Regions from separate parts of the Arthrobacter sp. TMN-49 genome, predicted to be linked through region 2. Evidence: predicted binding sites of a transcription regulator. Region 2 holds the regulator's gene; each other region holds the start of a gene.

Evidence for each region. The regulator LexA, encoded in region 2, represses DNA repair genes until DNA is damaged. The targets are predictions, from matches to a motif close to TCGAACANNTGTTCGA.
Region 1: a site for LexA is predicted at 3,626-3,641, ahead of ACX80E_RS07945 (HNH endonuclease signature motif containing protein). Genes of this name have one in related genera too.
Region 3: a site for LexA is predicted at 4,316-4,331, ahead of uvrA (excinuclease ABC subunit UvrA). Genes of this name have one in related genera too.

The regions. Positions count from the first base shown of each region.
Region 1 is NZ_JBTNDH010000013.1:64,415-70,332, reverse strand. It holds gene ACX80E_RS07955 (glycosyltransferase) at 1-261, shown strand, start outside; gene ACX80E_RS07950 (DedA family protein) at 344-1,096, opposite strand; gene ACX80E_RS07945 (HNH endonuclease signature motif containing protein) at 1,304-3,583, opposite strand; gene ACX80E_RS07940 (primosomal protein N') at 3,732-5,831, opposite strand.
Region 2 is NZ_JBTNDH010000021.1:8,318-14,235, reverse strand. It holds gene ACX80E_RS11085 (histidinol-phosphate transaminase) at 1-337, opposite strand, end outside; gene ACX80E_RS11080 (LysM peptidoglycan-binding domain-containing protein) at 440-880, opposite strand; gene lexA (transcriptional repressor LexA) at 1,156-1,899, shown strand; gene ACX80E_RS11070 (ATP-dependent DNA helicase) at 2,047-4,074, opposite strand; gene hflX (GTPase HflX) at 4,067-5,728, opposite strand; gene ACX80E_RS11060 (class I SAM-dependent methyltransferase) at 5,882-5,918, shown strand, end outside.
Region 3 is NZ_JBTNDH010000008.1:30,661-36,578, forward strand. It holds gene ACX80E_RS05305 (lysophospholipid acyltransferase family protein) at 1-530, opposite strand, end outside; gene ACX80E_RS05310 (HAD hydrolase-like protein) at 517-1,269, opposite strand; gene uvrA (excinuclease ABC subunit UvrA) at 1,342-4,230, opposite strand; gene ACX80E_RS05320 (GntR family transcriptional regulator) at 4,355-4,747, opposite strand; gene ACX80E_RS05325 (ABC transporter ATP-binding protein) at 4,744-5,918, opposite strand, start outside.

The sequences.
Region 1 (5,918 bases), on a different contig from region 2:
GGACTGCCGCTGGTGGAGGCCATGGCACTGGGGACACCTGTGGTGGTGGCCGACACCGAGATTTTCCGTGAAGTGGGCGGCACTGCTGCGCACTATGTGCCGGCCGATGCGCCGGCGGCCTTTGCCGCTGCTGTCCGGTCCCTGGACTCTCACGAGAAGTGGGCGGCCAGTTCCATCGCCTCGGTGGCCCAGGCAGCAACGTTCAGCTGGGACGTCTCGGCCAAGGAACTGCTGGCCATTGCCCAGGAGCTGCGGCCCTAATTCTGCCCCGCGCTCGTCGAACGGGCAGTTGATGCCGATGTTCCGGGGAAACATCGGCATCAACTGCCCGTTCGACGAGGGGTTAGCGGCTGACGAGCTCGCCCTGCGCTGCAGGCTGCACGGTGGCGGACTCAGCTGCCGGGCCGGTCAGCGAAGTGCTCCCGCGCCGTGCCCTCACCTGCCGTGCCCTGCGCCGAATGAGTCCAGCCACGGAATCTGCGACGATTCCCAGCACGGCCGCCAGGGCAACAGCCACGATGAGTCCCAGCAGCGGGTTCTGCCGGAACCACGTCCCGGCAAGGACACCAATGCCCAGTGAATAGCTTGCCCAGAGGCTGGCGGAGGCGGCTGTTATGGCCATAAAGCCTTTCCTGGAATAACCGGTGGCACCGGCGGTGAGATTGACAGCAACCCGGACGACGGGCAGGAACCGGGCCACGAGGATGAAGGACACGGCGCGTTGCTGAAGTTCTTGGCCCACCCGGTCAAAGGAGCGCACCATGAGGGGTGTCCGCATCCAGCTGAAGCGTTGGGTCCCCACACGCCGGCCGATGGAGTAGGCAATGTTATCGCCAATGAATGCTCCAAGAATTGCCGCCGGCAATAACAGCCACGGTGCCGGCCCGCCCGGGGTGATCGTCAAGGAAGCGAGCCCCACCACAATCGCCTCACTGGGGAAGGGCGGGAAGATCCCGTCAATGATGCAGCCCAGAACAACCACCAGATAGATCCATGGCTGCCCGGCAGCAGCCAGCACGAGATCTGTCACAGTGCCAGCGAGGGCGTTGATGTCACCCACAAGAACCACCGGCCACAAGGCACTGTCGTGTTCCATCAGTCAAACGAGGTCCCGGGGCAATGGTGCTGTGCTTACTCATGAGATCAACGCTACGTGGCCCACCCGCAGCGGGCTATGAGGTAAACCCCCCAAATACGACTCAGGGGCGCACCCCCGGGCTCAGGGTATCTGGCTTTGTCTGGATGGGTAGCCGGGAGCCCTGTTGGCCGCCGAGCTCAACGCAGGGGCCGGGAGGGCTGAGGGTCAGCTGGGGTGTTTCTGCTGGTACTTGAGAATAAGTTGCTCCAACGGGCTGGGCGCGACGGCGGCGAAGTCAGGCCCGTCGTGGTTGAGTGCTTTTTCGAGGCGTTTCTTGAGCGATTTGGGGTAGGCCGGGCGTCGCGGTTCTCGGTGTTGGGGGCGGTGGTACCGCCCCGACGGTGAGATCCACCCGATCCGGCCGTCCTGTTGGGGCAGGGGTGTCCAGCCGCGCAGCCGGATCTGGTGGCGGTCTGGGTCCTGGTCGGTGCGGTAATTCCCGTGCATGTCTTTGTCATCCTTGAAGTGTTTGAGCAGGTGGTGGCGTTTGCACGCCGGACGCATATTCTCAGGCGTGGTTGCCCCGCCCCGCTCCCACGCAGTGAGGTGGTCCGTGTCGGTGTCCATGACAGGGTTGGTGCAGTTTGGGTAGTAGCAGCCCTGCGCCAAGGCGCGCAGAACGGCTTTTTCGCTCTCCCGCATCCTGTACCGCTCCGGGTTCAACCCCAAGGGTTCGCCGCTGACCGGGTCCGTCAACACTCGCAGGAAGGTCCCGGCCCCGGCCAGAAGCTTCCGGGCAATGCCTTCCGGTACGGGCCCGGCACTGGCGCTGCTGCCAACGAGCTCGGCGGGTTCATCGGTGATGTCCAGTGCCCCCAGAAACGGCACCGTGAGCAGAATGGTGGCTTCGGGCATGGGTGGATCAGTGATCACCTTGTGCGCCCGGATGGCATCGAGCTGCTCCCGATATTCGCGGTCTGGATCTTCCCGGAGACCGTCAACCACGCCACCAACATAGCCCGATCCATCCCCTAGCAGCTCCCCGAAAATTGCTTCATCCGCTGCAACGTCACCCTCCATGACACTGTCCCCTGAGAAGTTCTCCGGAGCGGATTTCTCCGGGGTGAAGGAGAGGCTGCCACCGTCACACACCACCCCGAGCAGCGATTCCGCCCCGGGGGCAGGCTCGGGAACTATGCCCGATGCCAGGCCGGCGGAGGGGATTGCTTCAAGGGCGGGAATCCTGCCCGCGCCGTTGCTGCTTCCCCGCATGGCCGGGGTGGGATCCGGGTTGGTATAGCGGCCCACCGGCTGCTTGGGGTCCCGGTGGGCCCAGACTGGCTCTTGGTCAAACAAGGTGACTCCAAATGCAGACTTGCCGCCAAACGGGACATCACCGACACCGCCAGCACTAGTCCGGCCTGTGCCGGAGTCATGATTGCTGCGGGCAACCCCGCCCGTGCCCGTGGCGGAGCGGTGGTCAGTGGCGGTAGTGCCGGTAGGGGCGGTTGAGGTGCTGAAGCTGGTGTCGCCGGCCTTGTTGGTGGAGGATTTGTTGCCAAGTGGGTGTTGGTTCAGCAGCAGCGCAGCGGCGACGTCGATGCGCAGCTGGGTCAGTGTCCGGTACTCCCCGGAGCCCATTCCTGCTGCGGCGTCCTGTCCTGTGGCGTGTTCTTCGCTGCGAGCCTGGCCTTTGATGGCGCGGGCTGTGCGGGTGCAGTCGACCCAGATCCCTTCCGCTGCCACAGCGGGCAGGTGCAGGGTCAGCCACGACATGCCGTCCCTGCCTGGTTCCAGAGTCATGGCCCGTTGGGCATACGCCTGCTTGGTACGGGTTGTCAGCGTCTCGGGGTGGGTGGATTCCCGAGCGCGCCGGGCCTTGGCGGCAAACCCTGACACCGTGGTGCCCGGTGCCAGAGCCAACAGCCGTGCCTCGAATGCTGCCAAGTCCGTGGGAAGGATGCCCGGTGTCTCCGCCAAGGTTTGACCCTCGTCGATGATGATGCCCGCATGCCGGAACGAGAGCTCCCCCGTCGCCAGTGCCGCCATGGTGCCGGGGTGGTTGACGAGCTCGGTGGAATGGTGGGCCAAGGCCGCGGCGGTGCGTTCGGGAATGCACAGTGTCAGGGCTATGTCCGCGCAGGCACTGGTGATGGCAACCCCGGACTGCCACCGGTCCAACACCACCGTGGTCGCCTCCACATGGGCTGCGCCCAGCAACCTGGCCACCAGGGCCGCCTTGCACGCAGCAGTGGCATCCTCCAGGCGTTTCAAGACCGCCAAGGCCTGGATGGCGGAGTCATACACGCCCCGGGCGACACTGAGCCTGGACGGCGGTTCCGGATCTGGTGCAGGTGCCGGAATAAAAGCCGGAAGTCCCGCCAGTGCGGCATTGTCAGGGCCAAAGGATTCAATGGGAGGAAGGGTAATTCCAGCCAGCAGCCGGGCCACATCCTGTGTGGCTTCACCGCCCCGGTCTCCGGGGACAATCACCGGAATGCTCATACCTTCAGAATACTCTTACCGTTACTTTAACGCAATAGGTTCACGTATATATATACGATTAAGCATGGTCCTCGCCAAGGGCCCGGCCGCACCGCGGCAGCCGCTCCGCCCGGGGCGCAAGCTCCACCACCAGAACACCAGGGCAGCGCTACAGAACGTCCAGGCCGTCGCAGCGCACCTGGACGGCCTGGCCAACCCTGCGCGCGGCGTTGGCCGCCTTCAAGGCCCGCATATCGGCCGTGACGGCAGCAGCCAGGGAGTACGGAAACAACAGGATTGTCCTGTAGTCGGGGGCTTCTTCGCCGGGGGCCCCTGCCCTGCCTGTTGCGACAGGCGCCGGGCCAATGCTGCGGACGGTCTCCGGCAGTTTCAGGGCTGCCTGGAACGCCTGGACATCTTTTTCGCTTCCCGTCAGTGAGGCAAGGCGCATGGCCGGGGGCAGCCCCAGTTCATGCCGTAGCGCGAATTCACGTTCGGCATGGCCGGCCGGGTCCCAGCGCACCAAGGCGGCCACCTCAACCGAGTCCTCGGCGGTGACCACAACAATCCCGCCGTCCCTGGCCGGACGGACCAGCGCCGCGGCGTTCATCCAGCGTCGCAGTGTCTCCTCCCCCGCCCGGAGGGATTCCCGGCGCAGCATGGAATCACCATCCAGCAGCAGGGCCGCCGAGTAGCCGTGTGGTGCCACAGGTTCCGCCCCGATGGTGGCCACCACAATGGCTGGTTTGTCGGGGACGGTGGCCTTGATGTTCTCCCCCGAGGAGGAAATGACGGGCACCGAGGGGAACGCCCGGCCCAACTCCTCCGCTGTGCGCAGGGCACCGACGGTAATGGCGCGCAACTCGTGGTTTCCGCACGTGCTGCAACTAAACGCCGTCTCAGCCTGGCCGCACCACTTGCACGTGACCATCACCGAGGCGGAACCCGCGGCCCGCGATTGCATCAACGGTCCGGTGCAGTGTCGGCAGCGGGCCACCTCGCGGCAGCGCTGACAAGCCAGGGCCGGGGCATAGCCCGTGCGCGCAACCTGCACCAGCACCGGACCAAACATCAGGGCAGCCTTGGCCGTTTCCCAGGCCCTGTGCGGCAGGCGGGCCATGGCCGCTGCGGGGTCCCGTTCCTGCTCGTAGGAGTCGGAGGTGCTGATGACCCTGGCCGTGGACGTGCGCACAGTGGGCCGCCCCGCCATGAGCTCCTGGGCCCACCCGGTGGCCACCAGGCGTTGGGACTCGCTGCTGCGGCTGTGCCCGGCCATCAGCACGGCTGTACCCTCAACTTCCGAACGCAGCAACAGCACGTCACGGCTGTGCTGGTAGGGGGCCCGGCGCTCAACGTGCAGCTCGTCGCCGTCGTCCCAGCAGCACACCAGGCCCAGCTCGGCGACGGGGGCGTAGGCGGCCGAGCGGGTGCCAATGACAATCTTCACATCCCCGGAAAGCACGCGCAGGAAGTTGGCGTAGCGCAGGCTTGGACCGTCGTCGGCCGTCAGCTTCACAAAACTGTCCGCCGGCAAAACGGCGGCGAAGGCACGCTCCAACAAGTCCAGGTCACGCAGATCCGGGACCACCACAATGGCTCCGCGGCCCGAGAGCTGGCAGTACGCCACGGCCTGGGCCAGCTGATGCTGCCAGGAGTGGTCACCAAAACCTGTCAGCGCACCCAACACCGCCTTGGGCGTTGCACCCATGGCCAATTGCGTCAGGAAATCCTCGGCATGGGAGTAGTCGGCGAACAAGAACTGTCCCGGGTGGGCCGCCGGCACCGGCTCCAGCGCGCCACTGGCCGACTCACTGTCCCTGGCCAGGTAGATCTTTTCAAGACTGGCAACACGCGGCGGGATGGCAACACGCAACACATCCGCCAGCGTGCCGCAATAGCGTGCAGCCACCTTGTGGGCCAGCTCCAGCACGGCGGGCGTCAGTACCTGAACAGCCGAATACACCCGGCTCAGGGGCACCAGCCGTTCGCTCTCCGACTCGGCCACCCGGGCCACCAGGAAGCCGTTGAGGTCTTGGCCGGAGAACTTCACCCGAACCCGCACCCCCGCCTGGGCGCTGGCGTCCAGCTCCAGGGGCACTGAGTAGTCAAAGATCCGATCCAGGTGCGGCAGGGGTGAGTCAATGATCACCTGGGCCACCGGCAACTGGGGCGCCAGCACCACGCCGCTGTGCGGGTCGGGCACCCGTTCCTTGGGCACGAATCCGCTGAGCAGGCTTAGTTGCACGCCGTGGCTTGGGTCTCCATCCATGGCGTCCTCCTTCAGTGGCTTCAGTGGCGCTGGGTCCTGGCTGTGTTGCCCGGCCACGCATTAAAGTGGCCTAAAACAAGCTAAGCA
Region 2 (5,918 bases):
CGGTGCGTCCTGGCCCACCAAATGCCTGAAGGATTTGTTGCAGTACTTCATTGGAGCCGTTTGCGGCCCACACGTTGTCATCGCTGAGGCCGTGGCCGAGGTAGGTTGCCAGCTCCTGGCGGAGAGTGCTGAATTCCCTGTCGGGGTACCTGTTGAGGCCTTCCAGTTCCGCAGCGACGGCTTTCAGGATGGCTTCCTTGGCGTCGGCGGGGACACCGAAGGTATTCTCATTGACATTCAGCAGCACCGGGACGTCAAGTTGGGGTGCACCGTAGGGGTGCAGTCCGCGCAGATCGTCGCGGAGTGGCAATTGGCCTAGGCGTTCAAACTGATCCATGGTTCCAGCTTAATTGCCGGGGGCGGCAAACACCGAAACCGTGACAGTATGCGGACACTTTGCCCCGGCCACCCGTTCGTGGGTTTGCCGGCTGCCGGTGTTCTACTGCGGGATGGGCACGAAGATCCGCTGCCCTGCTTGCAGTACGCCTGTGCTGAGTTCGTTCAGGGCAACGATCTCCCGTACCACTTCGCGGACGTCCCGATTCGGATTGGAGGCGCCGGCGATGCTCCATAAACTGTCGCCCTGGAGGACAGTCACCGAATGCGCGTAACTGTCCATATCGATGGCCGGATGCTCAGCGCTGGCGTTGGCAGGGCTTGCCAGGGAGCCAAAGACAATTGCCAAGGCGATGAACACCAGCAGTGAGGAGGCAACGATGGCCGGCACACCAAAGAGAACAAGCCTGCCCCTGCGCGTCAGCGCCAGCTTTGCCGCGGGGGCAGCTCGCCAATGATGCTGGGCGGAGCCGGCCGGGCCGGCGCCGAACAGGGCCTTGGGTGTACTACTAAGAGGTCCTGCAGAGATAACCATTGCATTCATGACTTCTCGTCCTTTCACAGTGGATCTAGATCCCTGGCCACACATGCCGACTGGATCGAAATTCCATACTTCGTATCCTCGATAGAACGTATGTTCTAATTTGCTACTAGTACAGTTTTAGCATCTATTGACGACACTTGCCAAGGGTTGATAGAACAAATGTTTGAAATTGGCCGTATTGTGGCTTAAACTTGAATCACAAGGATTGGCCGCTAGATGCAGTCCACCAGCAGGCACTGACATTGTTCAGGGCAGCCACGAAAGGACCCGGAACCATGGCGCTTCACGAACCTCCGCACCGCATCCCCCAAGCACCCAGCCGCGCTGGCATGAAGGGGCTCACTGTTCGGCAGAAAAAGATCCTTGAGTGCATCCAGCGCTCCATTGCCGACAAGGGCTACCCGCCCTCCATGCGTGAAATCGGCGACGCCGTCGGGCTGGCCAGCCTGTCCAGCGTCACGCACCAACTGACCCAGCTTGAGCGCCACGGCTACTTGCGGCGCGACCCCAAGCGCCCCCGCGCCATGGAAGTTCTTATCCCACTGGTTTTGGACAACGGCGAGGTGGAGATTGAAGGGGTCAGCGCACCATCACAGCTACGCAGCTCCAACGGGCTCAACTTCGCCGAACTCAGCAGCTCCTCTGACACTGCCTTTGTTCCGTTGGTGGGCCGTATTGCGGCCGGCGGTCCCATCCTGGCCGACCAGTCGGTCGATGACATCATGCCGTTGCCACGCCAAATTGTGGGCAGCGGGGAGCTGTTCATGCTCAAGGTTCAAGGTGATTCCATGATCGACGCGGCCATCTGCGACGGTGACTGGGTGGTGGTGCGCCAACAGCCAACAGCCAACAATGGCGACATTGTGGCTGCCCTGCTCGACGACGAGGCCACTGTTAAAACGTTCCGTCAGCGTGACGGGCACACCTGGTTACTGCCCCAGAACACCCGCTATGAACCCATTCTGGGGGACCACGCAACCATCATGGGCAAAGTGGTGTCGGTGCTCCGAAGCCTCTAGTCGCGCCAAATAACACGCATACGGATTCATGGTTCCTAAGGCCCAGGAACGGGCATTTTCCGGCTACTATCCGACACGTCGGCCGCGGGCGGCCTTTGGTGTCTCCTTTACGTAGCCTACAAAAATACCCGTTCCTGGGCCATAGCGTTATTTCCCGGAGAGCCGCTTCAGGGCCGCCAAGGCCACGGCGCGGTCCTTGGTGGCCCAGAACGGCGGCAGTGCCGCGCGCAAGAATCCGCCGTAACTGGCGTTGGCCAGGCGGGAATCAAGAACAGCCACCACTCCCCTGTCGGCGCTTGAGCGAATCAGGCGCCCCACGCCTTGGGCCAGCCGCACGGCTGCATGGGTTGCGGAGATGGCTATGAAGCCGTCGCCGCCGCTTTGTGCCACGGCCCGGGCCCTCGCTGTCACCAGCGGGTCATCGGGTCGCGGGAACGGAATCCTGTCAATGACCACCAGCCGGCAGGACGTTCCTTGAACGTCAACGCCTTGCCACAGTGACATGGTGCCGAACAGGCAGGTGTCCGGTTCGTCGGCGAATTCCTTGATGAGCCCAGCCATGGAGGAATCGCCCTGGCACAGAATCTTGACCGAGAGTTTCTTGCGCAATTTTTCAGCCGCGTCCTCTGCCGCTCGGCGCGAAGAGAACAACGCCAGGGTACCGCCACCGGCGGCAGTGATCAGCGCAGCCAGTTCATCAAGCTGCTCGGCCGACATGCCAAAGCCTGGTTTTTGCAGGTGCGCAGCCACGTACAGCATGCCTTGCTTGGGGTAGTCGAAGGGAGAGCCGACGTCGGCCCCCGTCCAGGCGGGTGCCTCGGGACCCAGCAGGCCCAGCCCGCCGGCCGTGGCCTGGAAGGATTCGCCAATGGCCAACGTTGCCGAAGTCAGCACCACTGTCCGGTCCGCGAACAAGCCCTCACGAAGTTTCATGGCCACACTCAAGGGGGCAATGTTAATGACCGCCGGTTCGCCGTCGTCAGCCTTCTGATAACCCTTGCCGGGGGTGAAACTGCCTGGCCGTGAAGCCCACACCACCTCACGCGCATCAGCGGCAGTGAGCAGCCGCTCGCACAGATCAAAGATCAAGTTCAGCCGGGCCCGGGCAATGGACCTGCCGCCGTCCACTGCGGCGTTGCCCTCCGGTTTGGAATCTGAGAGTGCCGCCCGCACGGCGTCGCGCACTTGTGCAACGGCCTGGCTTTGAACGTCGTTCAGGCCGTTGGGCAGCAAACCCTCCGCCGTCCCGGCAAAAGCCAGATCCAGTGCCGTAGCACTGGCGTGAATGGCCTCAACCGAAACAGCTGTGTGCTTGCGGGTACTGGAGGCTGCCGCCTGCACCATCTGCACCGACAGTTGCCCGGTGACGGCACCGGTGACCCTGTCCTGTAGTTCGTGGGCTTCATCCACCACCACCACGTCATAGTCCGGCAGAACCGCAATGCCCTCGAAGGCGCTGATGGCCAGCATGGCGTGGTTTGTCACCACGATGTCCGCTTCGGCGCCACGGGCGCGGGCCAGCTCCGAGAAGCATTCAGTGGCCAGCGGGCACTTCTGCGCCCCCAGGCATTCCATCGAGGTGACGGAGACTTGCCGCCACGCCTTGTCGGTAACGCCGGGGACTAACTCATCCCTGTCGCCTGTCTGCGAGTCCTGCGCCCATTCGCGCAGACGCACCACTTCCCGCCCGAGCAAGGAGGTGGGTCCGGTGGTGGCCCCGGGCAGGTGAGTCACGGAGGAATCCTCCCCCAGCGTGAACAGGGCCCCTTCACCGGTGTCCTCGGACGGGAAACCACCGCCCAGCTTCTGCTTGCACACATAGTTACTGCGGCCCTTGACAAGAGCCACGTCAATGGGGCGCGGCAAAACAGGTGCCAGGGCAGCCAAAAGCCGCGGCACATCGCGGCCCACAATCTGGGCCTGCAACGCCAGGGTGGCCGTGGCCACCACTGAGGGCTTGTCACTGGTGAGCGCATTGACGATCAGCGGGATCAAATAGGCAAGCGACTTTCCGGTGCCCGTCCCGGCCTGAACCAACAGGTGATCCCCACTTTCAATGGCGTCCACCACGCGGCGCACCATTTCGTGCTGACCGTCACGGCGCTGGCCGCCCATGGACTCGACAGCCCTGTCCAGAAGTTCCAGTGCTTGTTGCGACAATTCACTATCAGCCATGTTGGACAAACGGTTCAACCTCGGCTGCCAGATCTTCGCGGACCCGCACATGGGCCACAGTTCCTTGTTCGCCGTGTTCCAGCGTGATGATCTCGGCGTCGGAGCGGTGCAGCTTGTTCAAAACATCGCCGCGGTCGTAGGGGATGAGCAGCGTCAAGGTAACACTGGGGTGGGGAATTGCCACGCTGATGGCCTGGAGCAGCTCATCGATGCCCTGGCCCGTGCGTGCCGAAACCACCACCGTGTTGGCCTCGTGCTGGCGCAGCCGTTCCACCACGAACGGGTCGGCAATATCCACCTTGTTCAAGATGATCAGCTCAGGGATCGCCAACGCCTCCACTTCGGCGAAGACGGCTCGCACGGCTGCAATCTGACCCTCGGGATCGGGGTGTGAGGCGTCAACAATGTGCAAGATCAGGTCGGCGTCGGCCACCTCCTCCAGGGTGGAACGGAACGCTTCGATCAATTGGGTGGGTAGTGAGCGCACAAAGCCCACAGTGTCCACCAGGGTGTAGCCCAGGCCGTCGGCTGTCTCGGTTTTGCGCACCGTGGGGTCCAAGGTGGCGAACAAGGCATTCTCAACCAGCACGCCAGCATCGGTGAGGCGGTTCAGCAGCGAGGACTTTCCGGCATTGGTGTAGCCGGCAATGGCAACTGAGGGCACATTGTTGCGTTTGCGGTTGGCGCGCTTAGTGTCGCGCGCTGGTTTCATGGCGGCAATCTCGCGACGCAACTTTGCCATCTTGGTGCGGATTTTTCGCCGATCGAGTTCCATTTTGGTTTCACCCGGGCCACGGGAACCAATACCGCCACCGGCAGCGCCCACCCGTCCACCCGCCTGGCGGGACATGGATTCGCCCCAGCCACGCAGGCGTGGCAGGAGGTATTCCATCTGAGCCAGCTCCACCTGGGCCCGGCCTTCCCGGGATTTGGCGTGTTGGGCGAAAATGTCCAGGATCAAGGCTGTTCTGTCAATGACCTTGACCTTGACAACCTCTTCCAAGGTGCGGCGTTGTGACGGGGCCAGATCGCCGTCAATAATCACGGTGTCCGCCCCGGTGGCGTGCACAATTTCCTTGAGCTCCTGGGCCTTGCCGGTGCCAAGGTAGGTGGCCGGGTCGGGCTTGGCACGGCGCTGCACCAGACCGTCCAGCACCTCGGAGCCGGCTGTTTCGGCCAGTGCGGCCAGCTCGCGCAACGAGTTCTCGGCGTCGGCCATGGTGCCTTGGGACCACAACCCTGCCAGGACCACCCGTTCCAGCCGCAGCTGGCGGTACTCGACCTCTGTGACGTCTTCGAGTTCCGTGGACAGCCCGGAGCGGCGGCGCAGGGCATGCCGTTCGGCAAGTTCATCCTGCGCGCCGTCAAAGCTGCTGTGCTGGACGTCAAGGCTCGACACGGCCTGAGCCTGCCCACCCAAGGGCCGTGTGGCGGGAGTTCCTGCGTGGGGATCCTGGGCATCCACGTCATCATCGGCACGCACGGCGCGGCTTGTTGCTGCGTCCTTCGCCAAGATCCGTTCAATCACGGCTTCAATCTCGGCAACAGAGAGATCCGGGCCGTTCTGGCCGGACTCCTGCGTTGGTGTCCCGTTTTTGCCGTGTTCGGGCAGCTTGTTATCGTCGGAACCAGTGTGTGCAGATGCGTTGGACATATTCTCCTCATAGACGCTTACCCTCAATCGTAGTCTGGGCCGCCCACACTCACACCTTTTCAGCCCAGAGCTTGTGGATAACGCGGTTACCGCCTCCGCCCGGCCCTTAGGTGCGCCTAGATTCCCAATCACGGGAATTCGCACTAATCTGGCATGACTATGGGTACTCAGGGCGCAGATCACTATTTCA
Region 3 (5,918 bases), on a different contig from region 2:
GGCTTGCCGAAGCGCAGTGTGAACGTCGCCGGTCGGAAGCCCTTCCCACCGGCAGCTTGCAGCTTCTCTGTGCCAACAATGCCCACGGGGACCACGGGCGCACCCGTGGTCAGGGCCAGCCAGCCCACACCGGTGCGGCCGCGATACAAAACGCCGTCACGGGAGCGTGTGCCTTCGGGGTAAATGCCCACGCCCTCGTTGCGGCCAAGGATGTCCAGCAGCGTTTTCAAGGCCTGAACGCTGGCTGCTTGTTCCCCGCGCTCCACCGGGATGGAATTCACCGACTCGAAGAACGACTTCATCAGTTTCCCCTTGATGCCCTTGCCGGTGAAGTACTCGGCCTTAGCGAAGAAGGACACCGGCCGGGGCGTGAGCGCCTGCACAATGACCGAGTCAAAGAAGGAAAGATGGTTCGGCGCCACAATGAACGGCCCGTCAGTGGGCACATTCGCCAAGCCCTCCACCGTGGGCCGGCACAGGGTGCTGATGGTTCCGCGCGTCAACACACGTGTCACGTCATACAGCGCCATGGTGTGTCTCCTGGAACGTTTGTGCCAATTCTTGGGCAAGTTCAGTGGCGGAATGAACGACGGCGCCAGCTCCAGCCGCTGTCAGCTCGCCGTCTTCGGCGAAGCCCCAGGAGACACCAATGCAGCGAAGTCCGTTGTGCTGGGCGCCCAGCACATCCTGGTGCCTGTCCCCCACCATGACGGCTCCGGAAGGGCTGGCGGCGGCCCCGTTCAGCTCTGCGAGTTCGGTCATGGCGGCGGCTATGATCTCGCTCTTGCCCGCCCGGTAGCCCGCCTGACCCGGCATGAGGGTCTCATCGGCGTGGGAGCCCTTGATCACCGAGAACAGCTGGTCAATCCCGTGCTGTGCCAACAGTTGTTTGGCCAGCGGCTCGGGTTTCTGCGTCGCAACGGCGAGTGGCACCCCGGCATCACTTAGCTGAGTCAGCAAGTCCTTGATGCCCGGGTACAGCACAGACATGGCCATGCCCTGCCGGCCGTACCAGTCCCTGTACGCAGCAATCACGGCCGGCACTGTCTCCAACGGCACGCCGGCAAGGGTGACCAGCGCGTCAGCGAGCTTGGGACCAACCATCGCATCGAGCGCCTCAAGGCCGGGGCTGGGCAGCTCCATGAGCCCCAAAGCATATTCGATGCCCTGGGTGATCCCGCCGGCGGGGTCAACAAGCGTCCCATCCAGGTCGAAAAGGACGGCTGTGGCGGGATTGTCACGGTTGACGGGCGCGGCGGCGATATTCACGTCCATAGTTTCTCACGACATGCCCCGGTAGTAACTCATCCATGCCCGCCGGGGCATATCTTCGCGGTGTCTCTAGGGGGTGAGGACCTCGCGCAGGAACGTGGCCGTGTAGCTTTGTTCGCTCTTTGCCACCTTCTCGGGCGTTCCCGTGGCAATCACCTGACCGCCACCGGTTCCGCCGTCGGGCCCCAGGTCAACAATCCAGTCGGCACTCTTAATCACATCGAGGTTGTGCTCGATGACGATGACTGTGTTGCCCTTGTCCACGAGCCCCTGCAACACCAGGAGCAGCTTGCGGATGTCCTCGAAGTGCAGGCCAGTGGTCGGTTCGTCCAGGACGTAAATGCTGCGCCCGTTGGAGCGTTTTTGCAGCTCGGCAGCCAGCTTCACCCGCTGCGCCTCACCACCGGACAGCGTGGTGGAGGCCTGCCCCAGGCGGACGTAACCCAGTCCGACGTCGACCAGTGTGCTCAGGTGCCGGGCAATAGGGGTGAACGCGGCAAAGAACTCGGCGCCTTCCTCGATGGGCATGTTCAGCACATCAGCAATCGACTTGCCCTTGTAATGAACTTCCAGGGTCTCGCGGTTGTAGCGCGCCCCGTGGCAGACCTCGCACGGCACATAGACGTCCGGCAGGAAGTTCATTTCAATTTTCAGCGTGCCATCACCGGTGCAGGCCTCGCAGCGTCCGCCCTTGACGTTGAAGGAGAAACGTCCCGGCTGGTAGCCGCGCATTTTTGATTCGTTGGTCTCGGCAAAAAGCTTGCGAATGTTGTCAAAGACGCCCGTGTAGGTTGCCGGGTTGGAGCGCGGCGTGCGGCCAATGGGGCTCTGGTCCACATGCACCACCTTGTCCAGGTGCTCCAAACCGTCAATGCGCAGGTGGCGCCCGGCAACCTGCTTGGCGCCGTTGAGCTTGTTGGCCAGCACCTTGTACAGGATCTCGTTCACCAGCGTTGATTTGCCGGAGCCGCTGACACCTGTCACTGCCGTCAGCACGCCCAGCGGGAACTTGACGTCAATGTTCAGGAGGTTGTTTTCCTTGGCCCCCACCACCGTCAGTTCACGCTTTTTGTCGTACTTGCGTCGGGTGGCGGGCATGGGGATGGATCTGCGTCCGGAGAGGTAGTCGCCGGTCAGGGAACGGGTATTGGCCAGCAGCTCGGGCAAGGACCCCGAGTGCACCACCTCGCCGCCGTGTTCACCGGCGCCCGGGCCAATGTCAACAATCCAGTCGGCCTCCTTGATGGTGTCTTCATCGTGTTCAACCACGATGAGCGTGTTGCCCAGATCGCGCAAACGCGTGAGAGTTTCGATGAGGCGGCGGTTGTCGCGTTGGTGCAGGCCGATCGATGGCTCATCCAGGACGTACAGGACACCTACCAGTCCCGAACCGATCTGGGTGGCTAGGCGGATGCGCTGGGCTTCACCGCCGGAGAGCGTGGCCGAGGCCCGTTCCAGGTTCAGGTACTCCAGGCCGACGTCGAGCAGGAACCGCAGTCGGGCCTGGATCTCCTTCAGCACCTGGCTGGCAATCTGAGCTTCGCGCCCCGTCAGCACCAGGTTGGAGAGGAAATCGAAGCAGTCCCGCATGGACAGCGCCGCAACAGCAGAAATGGACTTGCCGTTGATCAGCACCGACAAGGAGGCAGGGTTCAGGCGTGCTCCGCCACAGGCCGGGCACGGAATCTGGCGCATGTACTCTTCGTAACGGTCACGGGCAGAGTCCGACTCCGTCTCGATGTGCTTGCGTTGAATGTACTGTACGGCGCCCTCAAAGCCTGTGCTGTATTTGCGTTCCCGGCCAAAGCGGTTCTTGTACTGCACCACCACCTTGTGGTCCTTGCCGTACAGGATGGAGGTGCGCACGGGGGTGTCCAGCTTGTTCCAGGGGGTGTCGAGGTCGAAACCGAGTTCGGCCGACAAACCTTCCAGAAGACGGTTCCAGTACTCGGTGGTGGCGGTGCCCAGCGACCAGGGGGCGATGGCGCCCTCACGCAGTGAGAGGAACGGGTTGGGGATGACCAGTTCCTCATCCACTTCGAGCTTGGTGCCAATGCCGCTGCAAGCGCTGCACGCGCCAAAAGGGTTGTTGAAGGAGAAGGAGCGCGGCTCAATCTCATCAATGGCCAGTGGGTGCTCGTTGGGGCAGGCCAGGTTTTCGGAGAAGGAGCGCACGCGTCCGGCGTCCTGATCCGGCAGGTCCACCAACTCAGCCAGCACGCGGCCATCAGCCAGGCCCAAGGCCGTCTCCACCGAATCGGTGAGGCGCTGCTGGATGCCATCCTTGACGACCAACCTGTCCACCACCACTTCAATGGTGTGCTTGAACGTCTTCTTCAGCTTGGGTGGATCGCTGAGTTGAATCTGCTCACCGTCCACCTTGGCGCGGGAATAGCCCTTGGCTGTCAGTTCCTTGAACAGTTCAACAAACTCGCCCTTGCGGTCGCGCACCACGGGGGCCAGGATCTGGAAGCGGGTGCCCTCAGGCATCTCTAGTAGCTGGTCCACGATTTGCTGCGGGGTCTGCTTGGCAATGGGCTCGCCGCAGGTGGGGCAATGGGGCGTTCCCACGCGGGCCCACAGCAGGCGCATGTAGTCATAAATTTCGGTGATGGTGCCCACGGTGGAGCGGGGATTCTTGCTGGTGGACTTCTGGTCAATCGAGACCGCCGGGGACAGTCCCTCGATGAAGTCCACATCGGGTTTGTCCACCTGGCCCAGGAACTGCCGGGCATACGCTGACAGCGATTCAACATAGCGGCGCTGGCCTTCGGCAAAGATGGTGTCAAAAGCCAGGGAGGACTTCCCCGATCCGGACAGTCCCGTAAAGACAATCATGGCGTCACGGGGCAGATCAAGGTCAACGTTGCGCAGATTGTGCTCGCGGGCCCCCTTGACTATCAGACGCGACAAGTCTGGGCGCTGCGGAACAATTGAAGAGTCGTGCGACTGGGCCATGGTTTCCTTCACATTACTTTCCACTGTGTGGGCGCGGACCGGCCAGGGTCCGGCCGCGCTCGTGCGTGTTCACTGACAAGTATAATCGAAAGTTCGTTCGAACGTACGCTTTGGGAGTAGCAACTTAGCCGCTGCCTGCGCGTTCCAGGGCGGCACTGACAATGCGCAGCGCCTGACTCTGCGGGACACCCAATTCACGCACGACGGCGGCGAAAACGTCCGCTGCTGCGGCAATCTGTGCGGAAATCGCGTCTCCGCCGGAGGCCACGGCCGTGCCGCTGCGTCCGGCGGTCACCACAATGCCCGCTTGTTCCAATTCCCTGTACGCCCTCGCCACAGTGTTGGCTGCGACGCTCAAATCTGCGGCAAGCGACCGTACCGAGGGGAGTTTGCTGCCCACGGCTAGCTCGCCGGAGGCTGCCAAATCCAAGATTCGCAAGCGGATCTGCTCATACGGTGGCACCGTGGACGCCGAGTCCAGATGCCAGCGGCGCATTAAAATATCCATGGTGTTCATAGCTGACTCACCTCTTCCACCAGCGGATCTCCGAACTGGCTCATATATAGATCGAAGTAAAAACCCTTGCTGTCAAGAAGCACATGATGGTTGCCCTGTTCAATGATCTCACCGTTATTCATCACCAGTATCAAATCCGCGTCACGAATCGTGGAGAGCCTGTGAGCAATGACAAAACTTGTCCTGTTGTGGCGGAGCTTGTTCATGGCCGTACGGATCATGACTTCTGTGCGGGTATCCACGGAACTGGTGGCCTCGTCGAGGATCAAAATACCGGGGTTGGCAATCCAGGCGCGGGCTATTGTCATGAGCTGGCGTTGCCCCTGACTCAGCCCGCCGCCGTCGTCGGTGAGGACTGTTTCGTAGCCGTCGGGAAGCGACATCACAAAGTGATCCACATGGGTGGCCACGGCGGCTTCGATGATCTCCGCCTCGGTGGCGTCCAGTTTGCCGTACCTCAAGTTCTCCTTGATGGTCCCGCCAAACAGCCAGGCGTCCTGGAGCACCATGCCAAATTGGCTGCGCAGATCATCCCGGGTGAGGTGGGCGGTGTTCACCCCGTCAATGGTGATGGTGCCCGAATCGATCTCATAGAAGCGCATGAGCAGATTGACCAGGGTGGTCTTGCCGGCTCCCGTGGGACCCACAATGGCAACAGTCTGGCCGGGCTCGGCCACCAGCGACAGGTCCTTGATGAGCGGCTCCCCCGGCTTGTAGCCAAAGTTGACGTGATCAAAGACCACCTGACCCTGTGGCGCGGCCAACACCGCTGGGGGGCTGTGATCGGGAGTTTGTTCCTGGGCGTCCAGCAGGGCAAAGACACGTTCGGCCGAGGCCACGCCGGACTGCAGCAGGTTGATCATGCTGGCCAGCTGGGCCATGGGCTGGCTGAATTGACGGGAGTACTGAACAAACGCCTGGACGCTGCCGATGGTGAGGGCGCCCTGAGCCACCTGAATGCCGCCGAGCACCGCCACGACCACATAGTTCAGGTTGGAGATGAAGTTCGTGCTGGGCATGATGATGCCGGAAATGAACTGGGCCTTGGCACTTGACTCATAGAGGCGGTCGTTGGAGACCCGGAACTTCTCAATGGCCGCGTCCTGCTGACCAAAGGCCTTGACAACCTCATGACCGGTGAACATTTCCTCCACATGGCCGTTCAGCTCAC